DNA from 2 places in the Streptomyces sp. NPDC012827 genome. Region 1 is predicted to be linked to the other one. Evidence: riboswitches for the same ligand, from Rfam matches in the RefSeq annotation. Region 1 holds a riboswitch; the other holds the start of a gene.
The links. A riboswitch is a leader RNA that binds a small molecule or an ion and turns the genes downstream of it on or off. The one in region 1 is predicted to bind S-adenosylmethionine.

Region 1 (14,995 bases):
TACGGCAAGAAGATCGAGGTCGACGACCCGTGGGGCTACGGCCGCTCGCTGGAGTGGGCGACCTCCTGCCCGCCGCCGCGGCACAACTTCCTCACGCTGCCGCGGATCCGTTCGGAATCCCCGGCGTTCGACCTGCACCACCCTGAGATCGCGGCTGTCGACCAGCTCGAGAACAGGCCTCACGAGGCTGAGGCCCTCACCGGCGGCAAGGAGGCCGGCAAGTGAAGATCCAGGGCAAGATGTTCATCTGGCTGAGCATCTTCATCCTCGCCATGGCGATCCTCTACGGCGTGTGGTCGAAGGAGCCGGTCGGTACGACGGCGCTGTTCCTGGCCTTCGGCCTGGCGATCATGATCGGCTACTACCTGGCCTTCACGGCCAAGCGGGTCGACGCCATGGCGCAGGACGACAAGGAGGCCGACGTCGCGGACGAGGCCGGCGAGCTGGGCTTCTTCGCCCCGCACAGCTGGCAGCCGCTCTCGCTGGCCGTCGGCGGCTCGTTCGCCTTCCTCGCCGTCGCGATGGGCTGGTGGCTGCTGTACTTCTCGGCGCCGCTGATCCTGGTCGGTCTCTTCGGCTGGGTGTTCGAGTTCTACCGCGGTGAGAACCAGAACCAGTAACACCGGCGGTACCCCGCACCACCCCGAGGGGCCCGGACGCTTCGTCACCGAAGCGTCCGGGCCCCTCGTTTGCAGCACTCGGCGCGCCCGGCCCGGAGATTGTCCTTAGCGTGAGGTCATGAACGACACGCCGCGCATCCGGACTGTTCTGAGCTGCACGCTTCTGGTCCTCGCCGTCACCGCCGGCGCCACGTCCTGCGCGGGCCCCGACCGGCATCCGCTGTCGGCGAGGCCCTTCGACGCGGCGGAGCAGGTCGTGTTCAACACGCCCTCCGGCAGCGCCAAGGCGAACCCCGACAAGCCCCTGGAGATCACCGCCAAGGGCGAGGACGGCCGGATCACCGATGTCACCGCCACCGACGAGGCGGGCCGCCACCTGGCGGGCGAGCTCTCCGCCGACGGCCGCCGCTGGCGCTCCACGGCCGCCCTGGCGGCCGGGGCCCGCTACACCGTCCGCGTGGCCACCGAGGACGGGGACGGCGCTCCAGGAGCCCGTACGTTCACGTTCGGGACGGCCCCGGCGAAACGGGCCCTCACCGTCACCTTCGGGCCGGAGGCGGGCACCTACGGCGTCGGGCAGCCCATCACGGCGGACCTCAGCCTGCCCGTCAAGGACCGGGCCGCCCGCGCGGTCGTCGAGCGGGCCCTGAAGGTCCGCTCCACCCCCGCCGTGGAAGGCTCCTGGTACTGGGTGGACGACAAGAAGCTCCACTTCCGGCCCAAGGAGTACTGGCCCGCCGGCGCCCTCGTCTCCGTCAGCGGCAACCTGAACGGCCTCAAGGTCGGCGACAAGCTGTACGGCGGCGCGTCCAAGCCGCTCCGGCTGAAGATCGGCGACCGCGTCGAGGCGATCGCCGACGCCGGCAGCCACTACATGACCGTCAAGCGCAACGGAGAAGTGATCAACACCATTCCGGTGACCACCGGAAAACCGGGCTTCTCCACCCGTAACGGGATCAAAGTGGTCCTCGGCAAGCAGTACTACGTCCGTATGCGCGGCACCAGCATCGGCATCGCCGAAGGCAGCTCAGAGTCGTACGACCTGCCCGTCTACTACGCCACCCGGGTGACATGGAGCGGCGAATACGTCCACGCCGCCCCCTGGTCCGTCGGCTCCCATGGCGTGGCGAACGTCAGCCACGGCTGCGTCGGCATGTCCACCGGAAACGCGGCGTGGTTCTACGAGACCGTCCGCGCCGGCGACATCGTGAAGACCGTCAACAGCTACGGCGACACGATGGACCTCTTCGGCAACGGCTTCGGCGACTGGAACCTGCCCTGGGAGAAATGGCGCCAGGGCAGCGCCCTGGTGGCCGCCAAGGGCGATCCGACGGCCACCGAGGACGCCAAGGCCCGCCTGCGGCCGACGCTCCCGTAGGGGCCCGGGCCGGGCCCCCGCCTTCGCCGGAGGAGCCCCTGCGGGCGCCTGCGGCGCGCGGCGCCCCTCGGCCGGCTCGCCGGTGCGGAGCGCTACGCTCCGATCGCGAGGCGGGAGCGGAGCAGGGCCGCCAGGGAGGCCGCGAACTCGACAGGTTCCACCGGAAGGGTGACGGCCGCGTCCGCGCGGCTCCAGGTGGCCAGCCAGGCGTCCTGCGGGCGCCCGATCAGCAGCAGGACCGGAGGGCAGTGGAAGACCTCGTCCTTGATCTGCCGGCACACCCCCATGCCGCCAGCCGGCACCGCCTCGCCGTCCAGCACGCAGACGTCGATCCCGCCCTCCTCCAGGGCCTTCAGGACCGCGGGCAGCGTGGCGCACTCCACGAACTCCACCGGGGGAACGTCGGCGGCGGGCCTGCGCCCTGCCGCCAGCCGGACCTGCGCGCGGGTGTTCGCGTCGTCGCTGTAGACCAGGACCGTGGCACTCGACTGCATCGTTCCTCCGTCTGGAAGGCGGGGTGGTCGTCGTCGACCGGTGCGCCGGATGCTACTCCGCTCCACTGCCCGTCAACACCCGTTCAACACCTGTTCGAAGGGTGCCCCGAGGCCCTTCCGATGGGCCGTTCGGGCTGGACACGGGCCCCTGACACTCCGAACGGCACCCCCCGGAGTGAGGGCGGGATAAGCGACCGACATAATGTCGGTCGTGGCGACAGTAACGACAGTAGATACCGGGCACGCGCACCCGTCGGTCAATCGACCGAACCTCACCAGCGTCGGAACCATCATCTGGCTGAGTTCCGAGCTGATGTTCTTCGCGGCCCTCTTCGCGATGTACTTCACCCTGCGATCGGTGACGGGTGCCGAGTACTGGGCGGAAAAGGCTTCGGCCCTCAACTTCCCGTTCTCGGCGACCAACACCACGATCCTGGTGCTCTCCTCCCTCACCTGCCAGCTCGGCGTCTTCGCCGCCGAGCGGGGCGACGTGAAGAAGCTCCGGACGTGGTTCATCATCACGTTCGTGATGGGTGCGATCTTCATCGGCGGCCAGGTCCTGGAGTACACCGAGCTGGTCAAGCACGAGGGCCTCTCGCTCTCGTCGGACCCGTACGGCTCCGTGTTCTACCTGACCACCGGCTTCCACGGACTGCACGTGACAGGCGGTCTCATCGCCTTCCTGCTGGTCCTCGGCCGGACATACGCCGCCAAGAGGTTCACTCACGAGCAGGCAACCGCCGCCATCGTCGTGTCCTACTACTGGCACTTCGTCGATGTCGTCTGGATCGGCCTCTTCGCCACGATCTACATGATCAAGTAATCGGGCCCGCTCGGCGGACCCGAGACATCCAGCAAGCATCGACGCAGAAGATCCTGACACCGGGGTAATCCGTGAAAAAGCTCTCCGCACGACGACGCCATCCGCTGGCGGCGGTCGTCGTCCTACTTCTCGCGCTGGCGGCCACTGGGGGGCTGTACGCCGCGTTCGCGCCCGCGGGCACGGCGAAGGCCGATGAAACCGCCCAGTCCCTCGCCATCGAGGAGGGCAAGAAGCTCTACTCCGTCGGCTGCGCCAGCTGCCACGGAACCGGCGGTCAGGGCACCACTGACGGCCCGTCCCTGGTCGGCGTCGGTTCGGCCGCCGTCGACTTCCAGGTCGGCACGGGCCGCATGCCGGCCCAGCAGCCGGGCGCCCAGGTTCCGAGGAAGAAGGTCATCTACACGCAGGCTGAGATCGATCAGCTCGCGGCGTACGTCGCCTCCCTCGGCGCCGGCCCGATCACGCCGACGGAGGGCCAGTACAGCCCTGACGGTGCCGACGTCGCCAAGGGTGGCGAGCTGTTCCGCACCAACTGTGCCCAGTGCCACAACTTCACCGGTGAAGGCGGCGCGCTGACCCACGGCAAGTACGCCCCCAGCCTCGAAGGCGTGAGCCCGAAGCACCTCTACGAGGCCATGCAGACCGGCCCGCAGAACATGCCCTCCTTCCCGGACACGACCATGCCGGAGAAGGAGAAGAAGGACATCATCGCGTACGTCCAGGCCGTCAACAGCGAGAAGGCCGACAATCCGGGCGGTCTCAAGCTCGGTGGCCTCGGCCCCGTCAGCGAGGGCCTGTTCGCCTGGATCTTCGGTCTGGGTGCGCTGATCGCAGTTGCCATCTGGGTCGCGGCCCACACCGCTAAGGCCAAGAAGTCATGAGTACCCAAGAGATTCCAGAAGAGAACCTGCCGGCTGGGCAGGACGCCGCGCACGGCGCGGTGAAGGTCGCCGACGACCCGTTCGCCGACCCGGGCCTCCCGCCCCACAAGCCGCGTATCCAGGACATCGACGAGCGGGCCGCCCGGCGGTCCGAGCGCGCGGTCGCCCTCATGTTCACGCTGTCGATGCTGGCCACCATCGCCTTCATCGCCTCGTACGTGATCTTCCCGGTCGACCAGATCGTCTACATCTGGCCGTTCGGCCGGGTGTCGGCGCTCAACTTCGCCCTGGGCCTGACCCTCGGCGCGGCCCTCTTCTTCATCGGCGCGGGCGCGGTCCACTGGGCCCGCACCCTGATGTCCGACGTCGAGGTCGCCGACGAGCGTCACCCGATCGCCGCGTCGCCCGAGGTCAAGGCGCAGGTCATGGCGGACTTCGCGGCGGGTGCCGCCGAGTCCGGCTTCGGCCGCCGCAAGCTGATCCGCAACACGATGTTCGGCGCGCTGTCGCTCGTCCCGCTCTCCGGCCTCGTGCTGATGCGTGACATGGGCCCGCTGCCCGAGAAGAAGCTCCGGACCACCATGTGGGCCAAGGGCAAGCAGCTCATCAACATGAACACGCACGAGCCGCTGCGTCCCGAGGACGTCGCGGTCGGTTCGCTGACCTTCGCGATGCCCGAGGGCCTCTCGGAGCACGACCACCACTTCCAGACCGAGATCGCCAAGGCCGCCCTGATGATCGTCCGGATCCAGCCGGAGGACATCAAGGACAAGCGCGAGCTCGAGTGGTCGCACGAGGGCATCGTCGCCTTCTCGAAGATCTGCACCCACGTGGGTTGCCCGATCTCGCTGTACGAGCAGCAGACGCACCACGTGCTCTGCCCGTGCCACCAGTCCACCTTCGACCTCTCCGACGGCGCCCGCGTCATCTTCGGCCCGGCCGGTCACGCCCTCCCGCAGCTGCGGATCGGCGTGAACGACAAGGGCTTCCTCGAGGCGCTCGGCGACTTCGACGAGCCCGTCGGTCCTGCCTTCTGGGAGCGCGGATGAGCACTGTGACGGATACGAAGAAGGCACCCGCCGGTGAGCGGGTCGCCGACTGGGCCGACGGTCGCCTGGGGATCTACACGCTGGCCAAGGCCAACATGCGGAAGATCTTCCCGGACCACTGGTCCTTCATGCTGGGCGAGATCTGCCTCTACAGCTTCATCATCATCATCCTGACGGGCGTCTACCTGACGATGTTCTTCCACCCGTCGATGAACGAGGTGGAGTACGCGGGACCGTACGTCCCGCTCCAGGGACAGCTGATGTCCGAGGCGTTCAACTCGACCATGCACATCTCGTTCGAGGTGCGCGGTGGTCTGCTCATCCGGCAGATCCACCACTGGGCGGCGCTGATCTTCCTCGCCGGCATGTTCGTGCACATGATGCGCGTCTTCTTCACCGGCGCGTTCCGCAAGCCGCGTGAGATCAACTGGCTGTTCGGCTTCCTGTTGTTCTTCCTGGGCATGTTCACCGGCTTCACCGGTTACTCGCTCCCGGACGACCTGCTCTCCGGCACCGGTGTCCGCTTCATGCAGGGCGCGATCCTGTCCGTGCCGGTCATCGGCACGTACCTGTCGATGTTCCTGTTCGGCGGGGAGTTCCCCGGCGGCGACTTCGTGGCCAGGTTCTACTCGGCGCACGTGCTGCTGCTGCCCGGCATCATGCTGGGCCTGATGGTCGCGCACCTCATCCTGGTGTTCGTCCACAAGCACACGCACTTCGAGGGCCCCGGCCGCACCAACAAGAACGTCGTCGGCATGCCGCTGCTGCCGGTGTACATGGCCAAGGCCGGAGGCTTCTTCTTCCTGGTCTTCGGTGTCATCGCGATCATCGCGGCCATCGCCTCGATCAACCCGATCTGGGCGCTCGGCCCGTACCGCCCGGACCAGGTGTCCACCGGCGCCCAGCCCGACTGGTACATGGGCTTCGCCGAGGGTCTGATCCGTGTCATGCCGGGCTGGGAGATCAACCTCTGGGGCCACACCCTGGTCCTGGGCGTCTTCATCCCGCTGGTGATCTTCCCGCTGGTGCTCGGCGCGATCGCGGTCTACCCGTTCATCGAGTCCTGGATCACCGGCGACAAGCGCGAGCACCACATCGCGCAGCGCCCGCGCAACGCTCCGACGCGCACCGCCTTCGGTGTCGCCTGGATCACCGCGTACATGATCATGCTCGTGGGTGGTGGAAACGACCTCTGGGCGACCCACTTCCACCTGTCGATCAACTCGATCACCTGGTTCGTCCGGATCTTCTTCTTCGCCGGACCGGTCATCGCGTTCATCATCACCAAGCGGATCTGCCTCGGCCTCCAGCGCCGCGACAGGGACAAGGTGCTGCACGGCCGCGAGTCGGGCATCATCAAGCGCCTCCCGCACGGTGAGTTCGTCGAGGTCCACGAGCCGCTCAGCCAGGGCGAGCTGTACAAGCTCACCGCGCACGAGCAGTACGAGCCCGCCGAGCTGCCGCCGGCCGTCGACGAGAACGGTGTCGAGCGCAAGGTCGGGCGCATGGAGAAGCTGCGGGTCAAGCTCAACAAGGGCTACTACGGCGAGGACAGCCAGATCGCCAAGCCCACCGTCGAGGAGTACAAGGAGATCCAGAGCGGCCACGGCCACCACTGATCACCTGACCTCCTCCCCCTGAGGCCTCGCCCCGGGGGACCCCAGAAGGTCGCCACGGCGAGAGCCCCGTCCATTCGATGGACGGGGCTCTTTGCCGTTCCCACCGGTCGATAGGGTGACCCTGTATCCGTCACGTGACGACCACCAGGAGCTGCCATGAGCGCTGCGACCCCCGCTGGAGGACCGACCACGGCGGGCCGCTCCTGGCCCGTCGTCCTGGACGGCCTCCTCACCGGACGCGACCAGAGCGCCGACGACACCGCCTGGGCGATGGACCGGATCCTCCGCGGCGAGGCCACCGACGCCCAGATCGCCGGCTTCGTCGTCGCCCTGCGTGCCAAGGGGGAGACGGTCGAGGAGATCACCGGCCTCGTCCGCACCATGTACGCGCACGCCAACACCATCGACGTGCCCGGCGAGACCGTCGACATCGTCGGCACCGGCGGCGACGGCGCCAAGACGGTCAACATCTCCACCATGTCGGCGATCGTCGTCGCCGGCACCGGCGCCAAGGTCGTCAAGCACGGCAACCGCGCCGCGTCCTCCGCGTCCGGCGCCTCCGACGTCCTGGAGAAGCTCGGCGTCAACCTGGAGCTGACCCCGCGCCGGGTGGCCGAGGTCGCCGAGGAGGCCGGGATCACCTTCTGCTTCGCCGTGAAGTTCCACCCGGCGCTGCGTCACGTGGCCATGGCCCGCAAGGAACTGGGCATCCGCACCGTCTTCAACTTCCTGGGCCCGCTCACCAACCCGGCCCGCGTCCGCGCCCAGGCCACCGGTGTCGCCGACGCCCGGATGGCCCCGATCGTCGCCGGCGTCCTGGCCGAACGCGGCTCCTCCGCCCTGGTTTTCCGCGGCGACGACGGACTCGACGAGCTGACCACCACGGCCACGTCGCGGGTCTGGTTGGTCCGCGACGGCGCCGTACGGGAGGAGGCCTTCGACCCGAGGGACGTGGGTATCGGCCTGGTGCCCGTGGACGCCCTGCGCGGCGCCGACGCCTCGTACAACGCCGACGTGGCCCGCCGGCTGCTCGCCGGGGAGACCGGTCCGGTGCGGGACGCGGTGCTGCTCAACTCGGCGGCGGCGCTCACCGCCCTCCGACCGGGCGACGGCACCCTCGCCGAGCAGATCCGCGCGGGCATCGAACAGGCCGCCGAGTCCATCGACTCCGGCGCCGCCCGGCGCGTCCTGGAACGCTGGATCGCCGCCAGCCACGCCTGAGCCCCGCGCCGCCTCAGCGGCGACGGCCCCGGTCCCAGCATGCGGACCGGGGTCTTGCGTTTCGGCGATCATGTGGCAGGATGCGTGGCAGGTCATGAGTGACAGCTGTGAAGCCCCGGCTTGCTGTCCGGCAACCCTCCGTCCGTGGCGGGGTGCCCCGGGTGAAGACCAGGCCGTAGGCAGCGAGGTCTACGGCAAGCGCGGGCCCCTCGACACCAGGGGTCCTGGTCTCTCGAGGAGCGTTTTTCCGTGAGCAAGCGAATGCGATAGGGCGAATCCGCCCCTTCTTCACCCTCGGACACAGGGTCACTTCCGCGTACCCGCACGCAGGTCCGCGCGCGTCCGCGTCCCCCTGAGCCTCCGAGGCAGCACCCGTACCCCGCCGTGCCCGGCCGCGTACGGGAACCACCGAAGCCATTCCGCACTGCCCCGCCGGGAGATACCGCCATGTCCGCACGCCCGAACGCCGCCGCCACCGCCGCTGTTTCCGCTTCCGTCCCCGCCGCCACCGCCGAGTCCGCCGACCCCTGCTGCGAGGCCCCGCTCCCGGTCCTCGGCCGCGACGTCACCGTCCCCCTCGTCACCGGCGGCGAGGTGACCTACGCGGCGCTCGACTACGCCGCCAGCGCCCCCGCCCTCCAGCGCGTGTGGGACGACGTCGCCGCCTACGCCCCGTACTACGGCAGTGTCCACCGCGGGGCCGGGTACCTCTCGCAGCTCTCCACCGACCTCTTCGAGAACAGCCGGACCACCGTCGCCGAGTTCCTCGACTGCCGCCCCGGCGACCAGGTCGTCTTCACCCGCTCCACCACCGACTCGCTCAACCTCCTCGCCCGGGCGCTCCCCGCCGGCTGCCAGGTCTTCGTCTTCGAGACCGAGCACCACGCCTCGCTGCTGCCCTGGCAGGACGCCCGCGTGACCTACCTCGACGCGCCCCGCACCCCGGCCCAGGCCGTCGAGACCCTGGAGCGGGCGCTCGCCGACCGCGACCCGTACGGCCCCGCCCTGGTCTGCGTCACCGGCGCCTCCAACGTCACCGGCGAACTGTGGCCGGTCCGTGAACTCGCCGCCGCCGCGCACGCGCACGGCGCCCGGATCGTGCTCGACGCCGCTCAGCTCGCCCCCCACCACCCGGTCTCCGTCACCGGACTCGACGTCGACTGGGTCGCCTTCTCCGGGCACAAGCTGTACGCGCCGTTCGGCTCCGGCGTCCTCGCCGGTCGCGCCGACTGGCTCCAGGACGCCGACCCGTACCTCGCGGGCGGCGGCGCCTCCCGCACGGTGGCCCGCCGGGCCGACGGCGGTGTGGAGGTGGAGTGGCACACCACCGCGGCCCGGCACGAGGCCGGCTCCCCGAACGTCATCGGGGTCTACGCCGTCGCCTCCGCCTGCAAGGCGCTCACCGACGCCGGCTTCGAGAACCTGGTCGCCCGCGAGCGGCACCTCATCGAGAAGGTGCGCACCGGCCTCGCCGGCGTCCCGCAGGTGAAGGTGCTCTCCCTCTTCGGCGACGACGCGCCCCGCGTCGGCGTCCTCTCCTTCGTCGTGGAGGGCTGGAACAGCTCCCACTTCGCCGCCGCGCTCTCCGCCGAGTACGGCATCGGCGTCCGCGACGGCCTCTTCTGCGCCCACCCGCTGGTCCGCACCCTGCTCGGCAGCGACCCGCAGGACGTCGGCGCCTGCGGCGCCCCCGAGGCGCGGCCGGGCGAGCGCTCCCTCAACGCGATCCGGGTCAGCTTCGGCGCCGGCACCCCCGACGAGCACGTGGACCGGTTCGTCGGCGCGGTGAAGGAGCTCGTGCGGGACGGCGCCCGCTGGTCGTACCGCACCGAGGACGGCCGCTGCGTCCCCGACCGCGGCTGACCCGTACCCCGCTGGTCACTCACTCGTACGGGTGAAGGGGGCCTCCCGTCCCGGGAGGCCCCCTTCACCGTGCGGTCCGAGGGCGCTCAGGACTCCAGGCCGATGGCGAAGGCCGCCTCCAGGTCGTGCTGGGAGTACGTCCGGAACGCGACGTGCGTGTCGGTGGCCTCCACGCCCGGGATCCTGCTGATCCGGCCGGGGATGACGTCCGCCAGGTCGTCGTGGCGCGGTACCCGCACCATGGCGATCAGGTCGTAGGTGCCCGTCACCGAGAAGACCTCGCTGACGTTCTCCAGGGCGGCGATCGACTCGGCGATCTCGGGGATGCGGTCCACGCTGGTCTTGATGAGCACGATCGCGGTGATCACGGCTGGCTTTCTCCCTCGGTCGCCGCGGCTGGGGCTTTCACTCTATCCCCACCGCGGTAGCGCCCCCAGGCGTACAGGAAGCCGACGGAGAAGCCCACCACATGGGCCAGATAGGCGACGCCCGGACCGGCTCCGGCCGACCGCGCGGCCAGCCACTGGATCACGAACCAGAAGATCAGCACGATCCAGGCGGGGAAGCGCAGCGGCAGGAAGAAGAGGAAGGGGAAGAGGCTGGTCACCCGGGCGCGGGGGAAGAGGAAGAGGAAGGCCCCGAGCACCGCGGAGATCGCCCCAGAGGCCCCGACCAGGGTCTGCTCGCTGTCCGCGTGCGCCACCGCGTACCCGAGCAGCGCCAGGTAGCCGGTGACGAGGTAGAAGAGGGCGTAGCCGAACCGGCCCATCCGCTCCTCGGTCATCGCCCCGAAGACGTACAGGAACAGCATGTTCCCCAGCAGGTGCAGCCAGCTGCCGTGGACGAAGAGGGCCGTCAGCGGGGTGAGCAGGGCCCGCGGCTCACCGCTGATCAGCTCGGCCGGGACGACCCCCCACTCGCGGAAGTAGGCGCTCTGCGCGGCGAGCAGCGCGTCCCCGGTGCCGTACCCCGGATGGAGCCCGGACACCGGGCCGATCGCGAAGAGGAGACAGCACGCGGCGATCAGCGTGTAGGTCACCGCGGGCCCGTGCCGGGCGCCGTGCCACGCTCCCCGGGCCGCTCGTCGCCAGTCGATCATGCGGAGATGATGACGCAAGACGGGCGAAGTGGACAGAGTGCCTCGCCGTGCCGCGGCGTACCGGGGAGGCCGTAGGGTTACGGGCAGTACAACCGCAGTTCGACGGCGCACCGCGGCTCCCGCACCTGGTACCACCGCAACAGGAAGAAGGACGGCACGATGACGACGGTTCCCCTGCCGACCGCCGAGACCCGCTGGCGCTGCACGCTCTGCGGCAATCTGACCCGCTTCGACGTGACCCGCTCGTCCAAGGTCGTGGAGTACGTCCATCTGGACCTGGCCGGGGAGCCGACGGTCGAGGAGCGTCAGGTGGTCAGTGAGACCATCGAGTCGGTCCGCTGCCGCTGGTGCAACGCGGTGGACCAGATCGAGCTGGTGGACAGGCCGGGCGCCGCCTCCTGAGGGACGGCGCGGACGACATAGGGGTGACGGATCGTGGAGCAGCCCGCGCACGGTGGTGAGCCGGCCGGCGCGGCAGGTGACGCTGCCGAGACGCTCGACCACCCACTGCCGGAAGGTGTACGGCGGCGGGTCGTCGCGCTGGTCGCGGACGCCTTCGGCGGGCTGACCGTCGCGGAGCTGCCCGCACCCCTCCGCCAGTACGCCCGGTTCACCGCGAGCCGCCGGGCCAGGTTCGCCGGCAACGCGATGGCGACGGCCCTGGAGACCGACCCTCTCTTCCGGCAGCGGATCGGCGAACGGTTCCGCACGGCCCAGCCGGACCTCGCCGCCGCCGTCGAGTCGGGCGCCCCGCCCGCCGCCGTCGACCCGGTCGAGGTGGCCGCCGCAGCGTACGTGCTGCGCCCGCCCGGCTGGGTCAAGCTCGTCGCCGCGGCGGGCGAGGAGGCCGTGCGCGCGGACGCGGAGCGCGCCGACGAGGCCGGCCGGCGCGAGCTGGAGCGGCTGCGCGGGGAGCTGGCGGCCGCCCGGGACCGGGCCAGGGCCGAGACCGAGCAGCTGCGCCACGACCTGGAGGCGGCCCGCAAGGAAGCGGAATCGGTCCACCGCAAGCTGCGCAGTGCCCAGAGCGACGTCAAGCGCGGCGAGGCGGCCCTGCGCCGCGCCCAGGCCGAGACGGACGCCGTACGGGCGGAGGCGGCCGCGCAGGTCTCGGCCGCGGAGAGCGAGAGCCGGCGGCTCAAGGCGCGGCTCGGCGAGGTCGAGGCCGCCCTGGAGGCGAGCCGGCGGGCCGCCAGGGAAGGGCGCTCGGTGGAGGACATGCGGCTGCGGCTGCTGCTCGACACGGTCCTCGACGCGGCGCAGGGCCTGCGGCGCGAACTCGCCCTGCCCCCGGTTTCCGTGCACCCCGCCGACACCGTGGACGCGGTCGCGCCCGGCCGGATGTCCGCCAAGGACATCGCCGCCCGGGCGCTGTCCGAGACCGACCCGGCCCTGCTCGACCAGCTGCTCGCCCTGCCGCAGACGCATCTGGTCGTCGACGGCTACAACGTCACCAAGACCGGCTATCCGACGATGCCGCTGGAGAAGCAGCGGTTGCGGCTGCTCGGCGGGCTCTCGGCCCTCGCGGCCCGCTCCGGGGCCGAGGTCACCTGTGTCTTCGACGGGGCGGAACTGGCGGCCCCGGTGCTCCTCGCGCCGCCGCGCGGGGTGCGGGTGCTGTTCTCCAAGCCGGGCGTGACGGCGGACGAGCTGATCCGCCAGCTGGTGCGGGCGGAGCCGCCGGGGCGGCCGGTCGTGGTGGTCTCCACCGACCGCGAGGTGGCCGACGGGGTGGCGAAGGCGGGTGCCCGGCCCGTGGCGTCCGCCTTGTTGCTGAAGCGCCTTTCGCGGCTCTCGTGACACCTGTCAACTCACGGGCGCTATGCCCGAATTATGGGTGGCTTATCGTCAAGTGGCCATCACCGCCCGTGGACTGTGTGTAAATAAAGTGGTGCGTGGGCGAGATTTTTGCCAGTGGGATTTGAACTGATCACAAGATGGTCACTAGGGTCAGGCCTCGAACCTTCGCGCGGTTGATCACCCATCCGGGGTGACAGCGAAGGAACCGCCCGCCCCTCCCCGGTCGGGCGGCGCTCGAGGAAGAAGGAGCCGCCTTCGTGGCGTCCCACCGTCGACCCAAGCAGCCGAGCCGTACCCGCGTGACCGTGCTCACCGCGACCGCGGCCGCAGCCGTCGCGCTCTCCGCACAGTCCGGCGCCCAGGCGGCTCCCAAGCCCAAGATCGACGAGGTCAAGTCCAAGGTCGACGCGCTGCACCACGAGGCCGAGGAGGCCACGGAGCAGTACAACCTCGCCGAGGAACGCCGCGGAAAGCTCCAGCAGGAGATCGGGGACCTCCAGGACAAGGTCGCGCGCGGCCAGCAGGAGCTCAACACCCTGCGGGACCAGATCGGTTCGGTCGCCAGCGCCCAGTACCGCTCCGGCGGCATCGACCCGGCCCTCCAGCTCTTCCTCTCCGCCGACCCGGACACCTACCTCGACAAGGCGTCCGCGATCGACCAGCTGAGCGCCCAGCAGGCCGACGTCCTCACCACCATCCAGGGCAAGCAGCGCTCCCTCGCCCAGCAGCGGGCCGAGGCCACCGCGAAGCTCGCCGACCTCGAGGACGTGCGCAAGACCCTCGGCGCCAAGAAGAAGAAGTACCTCGGCAAGCTCGCCGAGGCGCGCCAGCTGCTCAACACCCTCACCCAGGAGGAGCGCGAGCGCCTGGAGCAGGCGGAGCGCGCCAAGGAGCAGCGCGCCAGCCGCGCCGCCGGCGAGCGCATGGACCTCGGCAACGAGGTGCCCGCCTCCGGCCTCGGCGGCGCCGCCCTGGCCGCCGCCGCCACCCAGATCGGCAAGCCGTACGTCTCCGGGGCCGAGGGCCCCAACTCGTACGACTGCTCCGGTCTGACCCAGTGGGCCTACCGCCAGGCCGGCGCCCGGCTCACCCGCACCACCTACACCCAGCAGAACGACGGCGTGAAGATCGGCCGCAGCCAGCTCAAGCCGGGCGACCTCGTCTTCTTCAACGGCCTGTCGCACGTGGGCCTGTACGCGGGCAACAACACGATCCTGCACGCTCCCAAGCCGGGCGCCAACGTCCGCTACGAGTCGATGGACTACATGGGCACCTTCCAGTTCGGCGTCCGTATCGGCGGCTGAAACCCGCCCGACCGCTTCGGACTGCCGCCCAATCGGGTGGTTCGCCCCGCACCACGCTGACCTGACGCCCCGCCGGTGACCTGTGTTCTCCGGCGGGGCGTCACTGTGCGTGCCCTCCGGGTTCGTTGGACACGGCGTCACTTGCGGCTACTGTCTGCCGCGCTGTCCGCGTCGATCCAACGGAGCGTGTTACGTGGCGTCCCACCGCCGACCCACGAGGGTCACCGTGCTGACCGCCGCCGCGGCCACCGCGGCGGCGTCCTTCGGGGCCGTCCCCGCGAGCGCCGACCCGGGGGCCACCCCGGAGGCGACCCGCGCCACCGTCGACCGCCTCTTCGAGGAGGCCGAGCGGGCCACGGAGGCGTACCACCGGGCCGACGAGAAGGCGGACGCGCTGCGGACCGCGGTCACCCGCGCGCAGGACGGCCTCGCCCGCGGCCAGGAGCGGATCAACCGCATGCGGGGCGTGCTCGGTTCGGTCGCCGGCGCCCAGTACCGCTCCGGCGGCATCGACCCCGCCCTCGCCCTGCTGCTCTCCGCCGACCCGGACAGCTACCTCGACCGGGCCTCCGCCCTCGACCGGGTCACCGCCCGGCAGGGCGTCGCCCTCGGGGAGCTGCGGCGCGAGCAGCGCCGGCTCCACCAGGTGCGCGCCGAGGCCGGGAAGGTCCTCGCGGAACTGGAACGCAGCCGGGCCGAGGTCGCCCGCCACAAGCGGACCGTGGAGGGCAAGCTGGCCCGGGCCCGCCGGGTGCTGGCCGCCCTGACCGCCGAGGAGCGCGCCGACTTCGAGCGGGCCTCCCGCACCGGCGGCCGCGCGGACGGACCGGCCGCGGCGACCGCC
Region 2 (14,995 bases), on a different contig from region 1:
GACCTTGGCCTCGCCGTACAGCTCGCGGCCGACCTCGCCCAGCTCCGTCGGCTCCAGCAGCGGCGCGGACTCGTCCGCGCCCGGGTCGTCGTGCGCGGCGTAGGCGCTGCACGAGGACACGTACGTCCAGTGGCGGGCCCGGCCGCCGAGCGCGTCGAGCGCGCCACGCACGAAGGCGGGCTGCCAGGACACCTCCACGACCGCGTCCCAGTCCCGCTCCCGGAGCGCGTCGTACGCCCCTGGGCCCCGCCGGTCCGCCGCCACCAGGGCGGCCCCCTCCGCCGCCTCTCCGCTCTCCCCGCGCGCCAGGCAGGTCACCTCGTGACCCCGCTCCAGCGCCTGCCGCGACAACTCGCGGCCCACCCATGCCGTACCGCCCAGAACCAGAATGTCCATGCGGTCAGTGGACCACCCCAACTCCCCTTTTCCGCACGGCGTTCGCCGTCGGCGGAGCCCGCGCGGACGGCGGGAAACCGTCCCCGGCGGCGCCCGGGAAGGCCGTTTCCCGGGTCGGGAAGGGGCTCCGGAAGCCTTTCGCCCGGGCCGGTGGCCTGCCCCGTCGGCGGCCGGCTCCGCGCCCCGCCCAGAGGCCGTAAAGCAGCTCCACGCCACGTCGCCGCACCCGCTGTGACCTGGGCTTTCTCCCCTTCACGCCCTAGGCTGGCGGGACACGGAGGGGAGATCCAGATGGTGGAGACGGACCGCGGTATCCGTACGGTCGAGGACGTCATGGCCCTGCTCGACGGGCTGTTCGCGCCCGGCGCCGACCGGTGGTCGCGGGGCGGTGCCGGATGGTGGGACGGGTTCTACGCCGACCGCGAAAGGCCGGTGCCGTTCTTCGTCGCGAAGCCGGACGAGAACCTGGTGTCGTACGTGGAACGGGGGCTGCTCCCGGAAGGCGGCGCGGGTGTCCGGCGGGCGCTCGACCTCGGCTGCGGGCCGGGCCGGAACGCCCTGTACCTGGCCTCGCTCGGCTACGCGGTGGACGCGGTGGACCTGTCCCCCACGGCGATCGACTGGGCGCGGGACCGGGCCAGGGAGGCGGGCCTCGCCGACCGGATCCGGTTCGTGTGCGGGGACGCCTTCACCGCCCCGGAGCTGGGCGCCGACGGCCCGTACGACCTCGTGTACGACTCCGGCTGTTTCCACCACCTGCCGCCGCACCGCCGCGTCACGCACCTGGCGCTCCTCGACCGCGTCCTCGCCCCGGGCGGCCACTTCGCCCTGACCGCCTTCGCGGCCGGCGAGGGCGGCATGGGCTCGGAACTGCCGGACGCCGCGTTCTACCGCACGGGCACCCTGGAGGGCGGCCTGGCCTACACCGACACGTCCCTCCGCGCGATCTTCTCCCCGATGACGGCGACGGAACTCCGCCGCATGCGCCACCAGCCCCCGGCCTCCCCCCACTTCGGCGAACCGTTCCTGTGGACGGCCCTCTTCCACCGCCCCTGAGAACGGCGGGAACGCCCGAGGGCGGCACCCCCGGTGGGGGTGCCGCCCTCGGCGTCGTGCGTGAAGAACCGCTGAGCCGTGGCTCAGAAGTCCATGTCACCGCCCGGCATGCCGCCGCCGGCCGGCGCGGCGGCCTTCTCCGGCTTGTCGGCGATGACGGCCTCGGTGGTGAGGAACAGCGCCGCGATGGAGGACGCGTTCTGCAGAGCGGAGCGCGTGACCTTCGCGGGGTCGATGATGCCCTCGGCGATCATGTCGACGTACTCACCGGTCGCGGCGTTCAGGCCGTGGCCGACGGGCAGGTTGCGCACCTTCTCGACGATGACGCCGCCCTCGAGACCACCGTTGACGGCGATCTGCTTCAGCGGGGCCTCCAGGGCCAGCTTGACGATGTTGGCACCGGTGGCCTCGTCGCCCTCCAGCTCCAGCTTCTCGAAGACGCTCGACGCCTGCAGCAGGGCCACGCCACCACCGGCGACGATGCCCTCCTCGACGGCCGCCTTCGCGTTGCGAACGGCGTCCTCGATGCGGTGCTTGCGCTCCTTGAGCTCGACCTCGGTCGCGGCACCGGCCTTGATGACGGCCACGCCGCCGGCCAGCTTCGCGAGGCGCTCCTGGAGCTTCTCGCGGTCGTAGTCCGAGTCGCTGTTCTCGATCTCGGCGCGGATCTGGTTCACGCGACCGGCGACCTGCTCGCTGTCACCGGCACCGTCGACGATGGTGGTCTCGTCCTTGGTGATGACGACCTTGCGGGCGCGGCCCAGCAGGTCGAGGCCCGCGTTCTCCAGCTTGAGGCCGACCTCCTCGGAGATGACCGTGCCGCCGGTGAGGATGGCGATGTCGTTCAGCATCGCCTTGCGGCGGTCACCGAAGCCCGGAGCCTTGACGGCGACGGACTTGAAGGTGCCGCGGATCTTGTTGACGACCAGGGTCGACAGGGCCTCGCCCTCGACGTCCTCGGCGATGATCAGCAGCGGCTTGCCCGACTGCATGACCTTCTCCAGGAGCGGGAGCAGGTCCTTCACGGAGGAGATCTTGGAGTTGACGATCAGGAGGTACGGGTCCTCGAGCGAGGCCTCCATGCGCTCCATGTCCGTGGCGAAGTACGCCGAGATGTAGCCCTTGTCGAAGCGCATACCCTCGGTGAGCTCCAGCTCCAGACCGAAGGTCTGGGACTCCTCGACGGTGATGACGCCTTCCTTGCCGACCTTGTCCATGGCCTCGGCGATGAGCTCGCCGATCTGGGTGTCGGCGGCGGAGATGGAGGCGGTGGAGGCGATCTGCTCCTTCGTCTCGACCTCCTTCGCCTGGTCGAGCAGGGCGCCGGAGACGGCCTCGACGGCCTTCTCGATGCCGCGCTTGAGCGCCATCGGGTTGGCGCCGGCGGCGACGTTGCGGAGGCCCTCACGCACGAGCGCCTGGGCGAGGACGGTGGCGGTGGTCGTACCGTCGCCGGCGACGTCGTCCGTCTTCTTGGCGACTTCCTTGACCAGCTCGGCGCCGATCTTCTCGTACGGGTCCTCGAGCTCGATCTCCTTGGCGATGGAGACACCATCGTTGGTGATCGTGGGGGCGCCCCACTTCTTCTCGAGGACGACGTTGCGGCCCTTCGGCCCAAGGGTGACCTTGACGGCGTCAGCGAGCTGGTTCATGCCGCGCTCGAGACCGCGCCGGGCCTCCTCGTCGAACGCGATGATCTTGGCCATGTGAAGTGGTCCTCCCGGACATGGGGTGGATAACGCTCCAGGACCGCGCCGACGCCCGCGACGGACGGCCTCCGCGCTCCGTGTGGTTCCTTGCCCCACCCGGCCGGCGACCTCGCCATGCTCGATCCTCGTAGCACTCTCACCTTCCGAGTGCTAACGCCAATGATTAGCACTCGCCCTAGGAGAGTGCAAGCGCCTCTCGGTTTTCGGGCCGTCCGCGCGAGGCGCGCCCGGCGCCCCGTGGAAGGGTTCGCGCCACCTCCCGGCGCACGGAACCGGCCCGTCCCGCGCCGTACGGAACCTCCCCGCGCACGCGCGAGGGGCCCGCATCCCTCGGGATGCGGGCCCCTCGACGGCGTTGCGTCGGTGGCCGATCGCGCCGCGCTCAGACGGCGAGCTTGACCATGTCCGCCTGCGGGCCCTTCTGGCCCTGCGAGATCTCGAACTCGACCCGCTGGCCCTCTTCGAGGGTGCGGTAGCCATCCATCTGGATCGCGCTGTAGTGGACGAAAACATCCGCACCACCGTCGACCGCGATGAAGCCGTAGCCCTTCTCCGCGTTGAACCACTTGACGGTGCCCTGAGCCATGCCTAACTCCCCTATTACTGGCCCTTGCGCGGGACCGCACTTCGCGGACCCGGGTCAGACCCTGCGCCGGAACGCGTCGACCGCGGCTGAATGTATCTGCCCAACTGCCCTCTGCAACAGGCCATTCGAGCGAGAATTCTGGGCGCGACGGAAAGGTGAATTCGTCCGAATCTTGTGAATTCCGGGGCAAGTCGGGCCCGGCAAAGCACGCAGAAGGTACAGAACGTGCGTGCACTTTGGCTGCTTCTTGTCGCGCGGGGACGCATTCTCATATGCGTCCGGCATGAGCAGCGGAGGGGGCTTCCCCAACTCTACCGCGCTCAACCATGCAGAATTGCCCCCTCCGCTTTATGGAGCGGAAGGGGCAATTCGAGAGAGAAGGGGGAGAAGAGGAAGCAGGGGAGGGAGAGGTTCAGCAGCCGCCGGCCACGGCGGGGATGATCGAGACGCCGGCGCCGTCGGGCGTCGCCGTCTCCAGGCCCTGCTCGAAGCGCACGTCGTCGTCGTTCACGTACACGTTGACGAAGCGGCGCAGCTTGCCCTGGTCGTCCAGGACGCGGGCGGCGATGCCCGTGTGGTTCTTCTCCAGGTCGGCGATGACCTCGGCGAGGGTCGCGCCCTCGGCGGGCACCTCGGCCTGCCCGCCGGTGTAGGTGCGGAGGATGGTGGGGATGCGGACGTTCACGGCCATGTGTTCACGAACCTTTCAGTGGGCCAGGCCGGCGTCGCGGAACGCGTCCAGGCTGGGGCGGATGGTGGCGGTCGCCTGCGAGCTGTCGGCCACGGCGTCCAGGGTCTTGAGCCCGTCACCGGTGTTGAGGACCACGGTGGTGAGCGAGGGGTCGAGGAGACCGGCCTCGACGAGCTTCCTCGTCACACCGACCGTCACACCGCCCGCCGTCTCGGCGAAGATGCCCTCGGTCCGCGCGAGGACCTTGATCGCGTCCACGACCTGCTCGTCGTTCACGTCCTCCACGGCACCGCCGGTGCGGCGCGCGATGTCGAGGACGTACGGGCCGTCGGCGGGATTGCCGATCGCGAGGGACTTGGCGATGGTGTTCGGCTTCTGCGGGCGGACCACGTCGTGGCCGGCCTTGAAGGCGGCGGAGACCGGGGAGCAGCCCTCGGCCTGGGCACCGAAGATCTTGTAGGGCTTGTCCTCGACCAGGCCGAGCTTGATGAGCTCCTGGAGGCCCTTGTCGATCTTCGTCAGCTGCGAGCCGGAGGCGATCGGGACGACCAGCTGGTCCGGGACGACCCAGCCGAGCTGCTCGCAGATCTCGTACGCCAGCGTCTTGGAGCCCTCGCCGTAGTAGGGGCGGAGGTTGACGTTCACGAAGCCCCAGCCCTCGCCGAGCGGGTCGCCGATGAGCTCCGAGCAGAAGCGGTTCACGTCGTCGTAGTTGCCCTCGATGGCGACGAGGTCACCGCCGTACACCCCGGCCATGACGACCTTGCCCTGCTCCAGGTCGTGCGGGATGAACACGCAGGAGCGGAAGCCGGCGCGGGCGGCGGCGGCGCCGACGGCGCCGGCCAGGTTGCCGGTGGAGGAGCAGGAGAGGGTGGTGAAGCCGAAGGCGCGGGCGGCCTCCAGGGCCTGGGCGACGACCCGGTCCTTGAAGGAGTGCGTCGGGTTGCCGGAGTCGTCCTTCACGAACAGCTTGCCGGGCTCGACGCCGATCTCGCGGGCCAGGTTGTCGGCCTTGACCAGCGGGGTCCAGCCGGGATTCAGGTTCGGCTTCTCGGCGACGTCGGCCGGGACGGGCAGGAGCGGGGCGTAGCGCCAGATGTTGGCGGGGCCGGACTCGATCCGCCTGCGCAGCTCCTCGGGGTCGCCGGCGGGGAGCTCGTAGGCCACTTCGAGGGGGCCGAAACAGAGTTCGCAGGCGAAGATCGGGCCGAGGGCGAAGACCTCGCCGCATTCGCGGCAGGAAAGTCCGGAGGCGGGTCCGAGGTCGACGGTGGTGCCGGCGGAGCCGGTGGCGGGTGCGACGGTCTGTACAGCCATGGAGGCGAGGCCCTTTCTCCTCATCTTCCTCATGACGCGTTTCGCCATGAGACGGATTTGGCACCTTCCCTAGCCGGGGACCCCGCTGGCGCGCCGTGGCGCGGACGAGAACCGACTGGAGGGTTGCCGGGGCTTCAACGGGCCGTATCCCTCTGCCCCTCTGGATGAGCGGTATTCGGTTGTGGAACGCGGGCGGCACCCCGACATGCGACGGGCCTTCGCGTTGTTCAAGACTGTAACCGAAGGCATGGACGGTTGAGATGGTCGTCCGAACCGCGAGATGGAGATCACGTGCTGGAAGAGGTGGAGCGCTGGCTGGGCCGGCGGTCCTGGTCCGTGGCCGACCGACCGCTGGAGCGGATTCTCGCCGCCAAGCGCTCGACGACCGTCAGCGTGGTGCTGCCCGCGCTCAACGAGGAGGCGACGGTCGGGGACATCGTCTCCGTGATCCGGCGCGAGCTGATGACCGCGTCGGTGCCGCTCGTGGACGAGCTGGTGGTGATCGACTCCGGTTCCACGGACCGTACGGCGGGGGTGGCGGCGGCGGCCGGGGCCCGGGTGGTCGCGCGGGACGCGATACTCCCCCGGATACCCGCCGTGCCGGGCAAGGGCGAGGTCCTGTGGCGGTCACTGATGGTGACGGGCGGGGATGTGGTGTGCTTCGTGGACGCCGATCTGCGGGACTTCTCGGCGGACTTCGTCACGGGCATCGTGGGTCCGCTGCTCACGGACCCGGACGTGGACCTCGTGAAGGCGATGTACGACCGGCCCCTCGGCGACGCCCCTGGTCAGGGCGGTCGCGTGACGGAACTGGTGGCGCGCCCGCTGCTGAACCTGCACTGGCCGCAGCTGGCCGGCTTCGTCCAGCCGCTGGGCGGTGAGTACGCGGCGCGGCGCTCCCTGCTGGAGCGGCTGCCGTTCCCCGTCGGTTACGGAGTGGAGCTGGCGCTCCTGGTGGACGCGCTGCACCTGGTGGGCCTGGACGCCCTCGCCCAGGTGGACGTGGGCGTCCGCAAGCACCGGCACCAGGACGGTCAGGCGCTCGGCCGGATGGCGGCGGCGATCTACCGGACGGCTCAGCTGCGGCTGTCGCGGGGGCCCCTGACGCGGCCCTGGCTGACCCAGTTCGAGCGGGGGGAGTCGGGCTTCGAGCCCCGGACGTACGCGGTGGACACGGAGGAGCGTCCGCCGATCGCCGGGATCACGGAGTATGCGCGGCGCCGCGTGGCGTAACACCCGGAAATGGTGGGTTTTACCTACATTTCTGTTGTATGCGCTTCAGACAAGCCCCTTGCGGACGGCCGCGCCCCGGAAGGGTGCTCGCGGCCGTCGTCCTGGCCGCGAGCGCGCTCCCGCTCGCGGCGACCGGCCCGGCCACGGCGGACAGCTCCCCACCGGCCCCCGCTCCGGCGGTCACCCCCTCGTCGGCGGACGTGATCGAACCGTTCGGCCGGCGGTACGGGGCCACCCTGTACGGGGACTTCACGACCGCCGGGGCCTCGGTCATGCGGTGCGCCGGCGCCCCCGCCCCGTGCGCGGCGGACGGCCGGGTCCCGCCCGGCGCGAAGCCGCCCGTACGCGAGCGGGTCGACCCGGCGGGCCTCTCGTCCGGCGGGAAAGCCCCCGCGTACGGCTCCGGCACCGCCGGGATCCGGGTGCCGGCCGGCGCCAAGGTGGCGTACGCCCGCCTCTTCTGGGGCGGTCACGACGGCACGTACGAGACGGCGGACGGGCGGGGGCTGCGGCGCTGTGCCGCCTCGGGCGCGGACGCCGTGCCGTCCCCGGGCGAGCCGGCGACGACCGCCCCGCTGCTCCGGGTCGGGACGGGCCGCGCGGCTCCGGTCCCGGTCGACAGCATGGTCACGGACCCCGCGAAGACCCAGGGGCCGCGCTTCTACACCGGCGAGTCCGACGTCACGGCCGCCTTCGCGGGCGTCTCGGGGCCGGGCACGACACCGGTGGCCGTGGGCAACGTCTGGGCGGCGAACGGCGCGGGCTGCGCGGCCGGCTGGTCCCTGACCGTGGTGTACGCCTTCCCCGGGCCCGACGCGAAGGCGGGCCGCGAGCGGCGGGACGTCCGCGTGTACGGCGGGCACGTCCTGCAGCGTCCGGCCTCGCGGGTCACCACGCTCACCGTCGACGGGCTCGCCGGGCTCACCGGGCGCGGCGGTACGGTCCGGGCGGCCGTGACGGCGTTCGGCGGCGTCGCACCGGGGGACCGGTTCCTGGTGGACGGCCGGAGCGCGGCCGCGTCCCGTACGGGCCTCCCGGCCGTCCTGCCGGGGCTCGACGTCGGCACCTTCGAACTGCCCGAGGGCACGGTTGCCCGGGACGCGACCTCGGTGGAGCTGTCCTTCGCCCCGGACGGCGACACGTACGTGCCCGCCGCCCTGGCCCTGTCCGTACCCGCGCCGGACACGGCGGCGACGGGGGCGGCGGGCGCGCCGGCGGCGCGGCCCGGCCCCGCGACGGAGACGGCTCCGGCCCCCGCGACCCCGGCCGCGTCCACGACGCCGGCCCGGAGCGGGACCCCGGCCGCGTCCCCGACGCCGGCCCCGAGCGCGCCCCCGGGGCCGACCCGGACGGCGTACCCGGCCGGGTCCGGGATCGCCCCGGCCCTCCCCGGGGCTCCGGGGCCCGGGGCCCGGGACGTCCCGCCGTCCGCCGGCGGGACGATGGCCTCGACCGGCGGCGACGGTGAACGGCTGTGGCTGCTGGGCGGCCTGGCCCTCGCCCTGGCCGGCACCGGTCTGGTGGCGAAGGCGGCCCTGCGCGGGCGCCGCGACCTCTGAACGGCGCCCCCGGCTCCCGGGGCCCGGCCGTGGCCGGACCGGCCCGTCTCGTATACGCACGTTTGAGCGTTTACGGGACGGGCTAGGTTCGGCACATGGCTTCTGTGCTCGTGGCATCCAACCGGGGACCGGTCTCGTACACACTCGGCGAGGACGGGTCGCTCGACGCCCGCAGGGGCGGCGGCGGCCTGGTCTCGGGCCTGAGCGCCGTCTCCTCGCAGGACAGCCTGTGGGTGTGCGCGGCGCTCGGCGAGGGCGACCGCGAGGCGGTGCGGCGCGGCGTCGCCGAGCCCGGCGTCCGGATGCTGGACATCGACCCGGAGGTGTACGCCGACGCGTACAACGGCATCGCCAACTCGGTGCTGTGGTTCCTCCACCACCACCTGTACGACATCCCGCGCGAGCCCGTCTTCGACGCGGAGTTCCGCCGCCTCTGGGAGGCGTACCGCGCCTACAACCGGGCCTTCGCCGAGGTGCTGGCCGCCGAGGCGGACGAGGACGCGGCCGTCCTGGTGCAGGACTACCACCTGGCCCTGGTCCCGGGCATGCTGCGGGAGCTGCGGCCCGAACTGCGGATCGGACACTTCACGCACACCCCGTGGGCCTCCCCCGCGTACCTGGCGATGCTGCCGGACGACATCGCGGGCGAGCTGGTGTGGGGCATGCTCGGCGCGGACGAGCTGGGCTTCCACACCTGGGAATGGGCGTCCGCGTTCATCAGCGGCGCGCGGCGGGACGACGCGACGGGGACGGCGGAGGGCGTCTGGCCGAGCGGCGACCCCTGGCACGGCGTCGAGCACGTGCGGTACGACATCGGAAAGGGCCGCACCCGGGTCCGGGCCTACCCGCTGGGCGTGGACGCCGGCGAGCTGCGGGCCCTCGCGTACCGCCCCGAGGTGGACGAGCGGCTGGCCCGGCTCCGCGAGGAGGTCGGAGAGGGCCGGAAGACGATCGTCCGGGTGGACCGCACGGAGCTGTCGAAGAACATCCTGCGCGGCCTGCTCGCCTACCGCGAGCTGCTGACCACCCGCCCCGAGTGGCGGGGCCGGGTGGTCCACCTGGCCTCCGCGTACCCCTCCCGGCAGGATCTGGAGTCGTACCGCGCCTACACCGAGTCGGTGGCGCGGCTCGCCGGCGAGATCAACGCCGAGTTCGGCGCGGACGACTGGCAGCCCGTCCTCGTCTCGGTGGAGGACGACTTCACCCGCTCCCTCGCCGCCTACCGGCTCGCGGACGTGGCCCTGGTGAACCCGGTCCGCGACGGCATGAACCTGGTCGCGAAGGAGATACCGGTGGTCTCCGAGTCCGGCTGCGCCCTGGTCCTCTCGACGGGCGCGGGCGCCCACGGCGAGCTGGGCGAGCACGCGCTGACGGTGAACCCGTTCGACGTCTCCCGGACCGCCGAGGCCCTCCACACGGCCCTCTCCATGCCCGACGACGAACGCGCCCGCCGCACCGAACGCCTCGCGGCGGCCGCCACGGCCCTCCCGCCCCAGCGCTGGTTCCTGACCCAGCTGGAGGCCCTGCGGGAGCTGCCGCGCGGCTGAGCCGGACGCCGGCGACGGCACCGGGATCGGCGTGAGCGGCCCGGCCGCACGCCGGCGGACCCGCTTCCCCGGGGGCGGTACGGAGGCCTCGGCCTTCCGTACCGCCCCCGCCGCGTCGGTCCGTTCCGGTCAGGTCAGGTCAGGTCAGGTCAGGTCAGGTCAGGAGCGGGGCGCCTCGCCCACCGCCTCCGCCAGGTCCGTCAGGAACTCCACGACACCGGACGGGCCCGGGACGGCGAGGTCGGCGCGGTCGGCGAGCGCGGGGACCTCGGAGGAGCCGCTGCACACGAGGACGCCCGGGACGCCGTCGGCGCGGAGCTTCTCGACGGCGGCGAAGGCGGGCAGGTCGCCCAGGTCGTCACCCGCGTACAGGACGGACCCGGCGTCCGTCTCGCGCAGGTACGAGGCGAGCGCCACGCCCTTGTCCATGCCGGGGGGCCGCAGTTCCAGGACCATCCGGCCCGGTTCCAGGACCAGGCCGTGGCGGGCCGCCAGGTCTCCGAGCGGGCCCTTGAGGGCCTCGAAGGCGCCTTCGGGGTCGACCGCTCTGCGGGTGTGGACGGCGACCGCGCGGCCCTTCTCCTCGATCCAGACGCCCGGCCAGGCGCCGTGCCGGTCGAGGAAGCCGGGGAGCTCGGCTCGGACGGCGGCCACTCCGGGGTGCGGGGCGGCGGCGGTGACGGTGCCGGTGGCCGCGTCCCAGCGTTCGGCCCCGTAGTGGCCGAGGACGACCAGGCGGTCGAGCCCGGCGACACCGGCGAAACCGCCGTACCGGACGGCGACCCCCGCGGGGCGGCCGGTCACGACGACCACGGAGGCGATCCGGGGCGCGAGGGCGGCGAGCGCGGCCACCGCACCCGGATGGGCGCGGGCCTGCTCGGGGTCGGGGACGATCTCGGCGAGTGTCCCGTCGAAGTCCAGGGCGACGACGGCCTGCTCGGGCCGCGCGAGCAGCGCGGCCAGGCCGTCGCGGCCGGCGGGTGTGGTCGGGTGCGGAAGGCTGCTGACCATGTCATGACCCTACCCAGGGACGGGCGACTCATCAGCGTGGCCCGGCTCACGCCGGCCGGCAGGCGGCCGTCCGGGCGGTTCAGCGGCGGCGGCGCTCCCGCTCGGCGCGGACCCGGCGCAGCCGGTTGACGGTCACCGGGTCGTGGGCGAGGGCCCGCGGATCGTCCAGGAGCGCGTTGAGCAGCTGGTAGTAGCGGGTCGGGGAGAGGCCGAGCTGTTCCCGGACGGCCCGTTCCTTGGCGCCGGGGCCGGGCCAGGAGCGGCGCTCGACGGCGAGCAGGGCGCGGGCGAGCGCGCCGAGCCCGCTCCCGTCGTCCTGTGCCGCGTCCCGCTCCCCGGTGGTCATACGACCAACCTATTACCCGGCACCGACGGTCGCCCCCGGAGCCGTACGGGCGCGCCCGTGGAGCCCCGGGAGCCGTACGGGCCCCGGCTCCACCGCCCCGGAGCCGTACGCGTCCGGGCCCGCCGCTTGCGGTGCCGTGCGCCCTCGCGCCCGGCCGCCGCCGGAGCCGTACCGCCTACTCGGCGGCCTCCGCCGCCGTCGCGGCGCGGCCGATCGCGCCGAGGACCTCGGCGGGGCGGCCGCCGGGGGCGACGGCGCGGCCGATGTTCTGCTTGATGTTCTCGCTGACCGCGGCCCACGAGGTCTTGCCGACCGGCGGGAGCTGGGTGTCGGGGAGCGCCTTGAGGAATTCGCGCAGGTTGGCGTGCTGGGGGTCGGTCTCCATCCGGGCGGAGGCGGTGCGCGTCACCGGCAGGAGGTCGTTGTCGCCGGCGAACTTGAGGACGTTCTCGTCGCTGTACAGGAAGTCGAGGAAGTCGCCGATCTCCTTGCGATGACCGTTCTGCCTGAAGCCCATGATCCAGTCGGCGACGCCCATCGAGGTCTTGGGCTTGCCGTCGACGCCGGGCAGCGGAACCTGGCCGACCCGGATGCCCTTCGCCGCGGCCTCCTTCACGAGGGAGGGGTGGCCGTTGAGCATGCCGACCCGGCCCTCGGTGAAGGCGGCGAAGGCGGCCTTGCGGTTGAGTTCGGCCGGGGCGACGGGGCCGGTGAGGCCCTTGCCGACGAGGTTCTTCCGCAGCCACTCGAAGGTGCGGATGTTCGCCTCGGAGTCGATGGCGTAGTGCTCGCCGGCGTCGGTCCAGCCGCCGCCCCCGCTGAGCAGCCACATCATGGCCTCGGCCTGGGCCTCCTCGGGGCCGAGCGGCAGCGCGAAGGGGGTGGGGACGCCGTGCGCCTTGAGCTTCTGGGCGGCGGCGGCGAGCTCGGCCCAGGTGGTGGGCGGCTGGGCGCCGGCCGCCTCGAAGAGGTCGCGGTTGTAGAAGAGGGGGCGGGTGGAGGCGACGAAGGGGAGGCCGTACTGGGTGCGCCGGCTCTCCCCGGCGGCGAGCAGCGGGCCGAGGAAGTTCGCCTGAACGGGTATGGACAGGAGTTCGTCGGCCGAGTAGAGCCGGTCCGCGGCGGCGTGGTCGGCGTAGGCGCCGATCTGGGCGATGTCGGGGGCCTTGCCGGCCTTCACCAGCTCCGCGACCGTGCGGTCCACGTCGTTCCAGGACTCGATCCGCACCTGGACCGTCACCTCGGGGTGCTTGGCCCGGTAGGCGGCGACCAGGCCGTCCCAGTACCTCTTCGTGGTGTCGCCGCCGGTCAGGTCGTAGTCGGCCGCGACCACGGTGAGCGTCACGTTCCCGTCGTCGCCGCCGAGGACGCCGCAGCCGGCGGCCGTACCCGTCGTCGCGAGGGCGGCGGCGGCCGCGGTCAGTCCAAGAAATCGTCGCCGCTCCACGGCTTCATCCACCTTTTGCTCGTCGTTGAGCTGCACGTTCGTACCGCTTGAGGCCGTCAGTCTCCCCCCGGCCCGGATAAGAGGTCTACACCACGCGGGTATCACTTCCGCAACCGGGTGGGAAGCATGGCTCCATGACGGAGCCCGCATTTGTATCCGCACGCAACAATCCACGGAAGTGGACTAGACCTTTTGGGTGGTCGCGCGCCACACTGTCCCCCGTGAATCACGTCATCGCCCTCGATGTGGGCGGCACCGGCATGAAGGCCGCCCTGGTCGGGGCGGACGGCACCCTGCTCCACGAGGCCCGCCGCGCCACCGGACGCGAGCGCGGCCCCGAGGCCGTCGTCGGGACGATCCTCGGCTTCGCCGCCGAACTCCGCGCCCTCGGCGAGGAGCGGTACGGCGAACCCGCCGCCGCGGCCGGCGTCGCCGTCCCCGGCATCGTCGACGCCGAGCAGGGCATCGCCGTCTACGCCGCCAACCTCGGCTGGCGTGACGTCCCCCTCCGCGCCCTCCTCAGCGACCGCCTCGGCGGCCTCCCCGTCGCCCTCGGCCACGACGTGCGCACCGGCGGTCTCGCCGAGGGCCGCATCGGCGCGGGCCGCGGCGCCGACCGCTTCCTCTTCGTGCCCCTCGGCACCGGCATCGCCGGAGCCATCGGCATCGGCGACCGCATCGAGGCCGGCGCCCACGGCTACGCCGGCGAGATCGGCCACATCGTCGTCCGCCCCGGCGGCACCGACTGCGGCTGCGGCCAGCGCGGCTGCCTGGAGCGGTACGCCTCCGCCTCCGCCGTCTCCCTCGCCTGGGCGGAGGCGAGCGGCGACCCCGGCGCGGACGCCGCCGACTGCGCCAAGGCCGTCGCCTCCGGTGACCCCGCGGCCGTACGGGTCTGGCAGGAGGCCGTCGACGCGCTCGCCGACGGGCTCGTCACCGCGCTCACCCTGCTGGACCCGCGCACCCTCATCATCGGTGGCGGTCTCGCGGAGGCCGGGGAAACCTTGTTCACACCACTACGGGCCGCGGTGGAGGAACGGGTCACGTTCCAGAAGCTGCCCGCCATCGTCCCGGCGGCCCTCGGGGACACCGCCGGATGCCTGGGCGCGGGCCTCCTCGCCTGGGACCTGCTCGCCGACCGGCGCCCCGAGCCGACCCAGCGCCCCACCGACCCGGAGGTTTCCGCCTGATGGCCGATCACAAGGTTCTCGCCGGCGCACACGTCGTGCTGCCCACCGGGACCGTCGAGAACGGGCGCGTGATCATCGACGGCGGGCGCATCGCGGGCAGCGCGCCCGGGGACGCCCCCGTCCTCGATCTCACCGGCCACTGGCTCGTGCCCGGCTTCGTCGACATGCACAACCACGGCGGCGGTGGCGCCTCCTTCACCTCCGGCACCGTGGACGAGGTCCTCCAGGGCGTCCACACCCACCGGCTCCACGGCACCACCACCACCGCGGCCTCCTTCGTCACCGGCGACATGGACTTCCTCGTCCAGCGGGCCGGACTGCTCTCCGAACTCGCCGAACAGGGCGAAATCGCCGGCCTCCACTTCGAGGGCCCCTTCATCTCCCCCTGCCGCAAGGGCGCCCACGACGAGACCCTGCTCCGCTACCCCGATCCGGCCGAGGTCCGCAAGCTGATCGACGCCGGGCGCGGCCAGGCCCGCATGGTGACCCTCGCCACCGAGCTGCCCGGGGGCCTCGACTCCGTACGCCTCCTCGCCGAGCACGGCGTCATCGCCGCCATCGGCCACACCGACGCCACGTACGAGCAGACCGTCGCCGCCATCGACGCCGGAGCCACCGTCGCCACCCACCTCTACAACGCGATGCCCGCCCTCGGGCACCGCGCGCCCGGCCCCATCGCCGCCCTCCTGGAGGACGAGCGGATCACCGTCGAGCTGATCAACGACGGCACCCACCTGCACCCCGCCGCCCTGGAACTGGCCTTCCACCACGCCGGCCCGGGACGCGTCGCCTTCATCACCGACGCCATGGACGCGGCCGGCTTCGGCGACGGCACGTACGCCCTCGGCACGCTCGCCGTCGAGGTCAGGGACGGGGTGGCCCGGCTCGTCGAGGGCGGCTCCATCGC

Region 2: linked by a shared signal. The riboswitch ahead of thrC (threonine synthase) and the one ahead of ACFY60_RS12950 (aminotransferase class V-fold PLP-dependent enzyme) in region 1 are both predicted to bind S-adenosylmethionine.

Annotation. Positions count from the first base shown of each region.
Region 1 is NZ_JBIBBY010000005.1:129,484-144,478, forward strand. It holds gene ctaD (cytochrome c oxidase subunit I) at 1-225, shown strand, start outside; gene ACFY60_RS12910 (cytochrome c oxidase subunit 4) at 222-620, shown strand; gene ACFY60_RS12915 (Ig-like domain-containing protein) at 739-1,998, shown strand; gene ACFY60_RS12920 (hypothetical protein) at 2,091-2,492, opposite strand; gene ACFY60_RS12925 (heme-copper oxidase subunit III) at 2,695-3,315, shown strand; gene ACFY60_RS12930 (c-type cytochrome) at 3,387-4,196, shown strand; gene ACFY60_RS12935 (Rieske 2Fe-2S domain-containing protein) at 4,193-5,245, shown strand; gene ACFY60_RS12940 (cytochrome bc complex cytochrome b subunit) at 5,242-6,864, shown strand; gene trpD (anthranilate phosphoribosyltransferase) at 7,021-8,085, shown strand; SAM riboswitch class IV at 8,176-8,292, shown strand; gene ACFY60_RS12950 (aminotransferase class V-fold PLP-dependent enzyme) at 8,533-9,948, shown strand; gene ACFY60_RS12955 (Lrp/AsnC ligand binding domain-containing protein) at 10,035-10,316, opposite strand; gene ACFY60_RS12960 (rhomboid family intramembrane serine protease) at 10,313-11,047, opposite strand; gene ACFY60_RS12965 (hypothetical protein) at 11,207-11,449, shown strand; gene ACFY60_RS12970 (NYN domain-containing protein) at 11,483-12,847, shown strand; gene ACFY60_RS12975 (NlpC/P60 family protein) at 13,105-14,151, shown strand; gene ACFY60_RS12980 (NlpC/P60 family protein) at 14,345-14,995, shown strand, end outside.
Region 2 is NZ_JBIBBY010000004.1:447,781-462,775, forward strand. It holds gene ACFY60_RS11515 (NAD-dependent epimerase/dehydratase family protein) at 1-396, opposite strand, end outside; gene ACFY60_RS11520 (class I SAM-dependent methyltransferase) at 688-1,452, shown strand; gene groL (chaperonin GroEL) at 1,536-3,158, opposite strand; gene ACFY60_RS11530 (cold-shock protein) at 3,544-3,747, opposite strand; gene ACFY60_RS11535 (MoaD/ThiS family protein) at 4,160-4,438, opposite strand; gene thrC (threonine synthase) at 4,454-5,779, opposite strand; SAM riboswitch class I at 5,773-5,926, opposite strand; gene ACFY60_RS11545 (glucosyl-3-phosphoglycerate synthase) at 6,047-6,988, shown strand; gene ACFY60_RS11550 (hypothetical protein) at 7,072-8,547, shown strand; gene ACFY60_RS11555 (trehalose-6-phosphate synthase) at 8,643-10,094, shown strand; gene otsB (trehalose-phosphatase) at 10,254-11,105, opposite strand; gene ACFY60_RS11565 (DUF3263 domain-containing protein) at 11,185-11,451, opposite strand; gene ACFY60_RS11570 (extracellular solute-binding protein) at 11,627-12,910, opposite strand; gene ACFY60_RS11575 (ROK family protein) at 13,120-14,088, shown strand; gene nagA (N-acetylglucosamine-6-phosphate deacetylase) at 14,088-14,995, shown strand, end outside.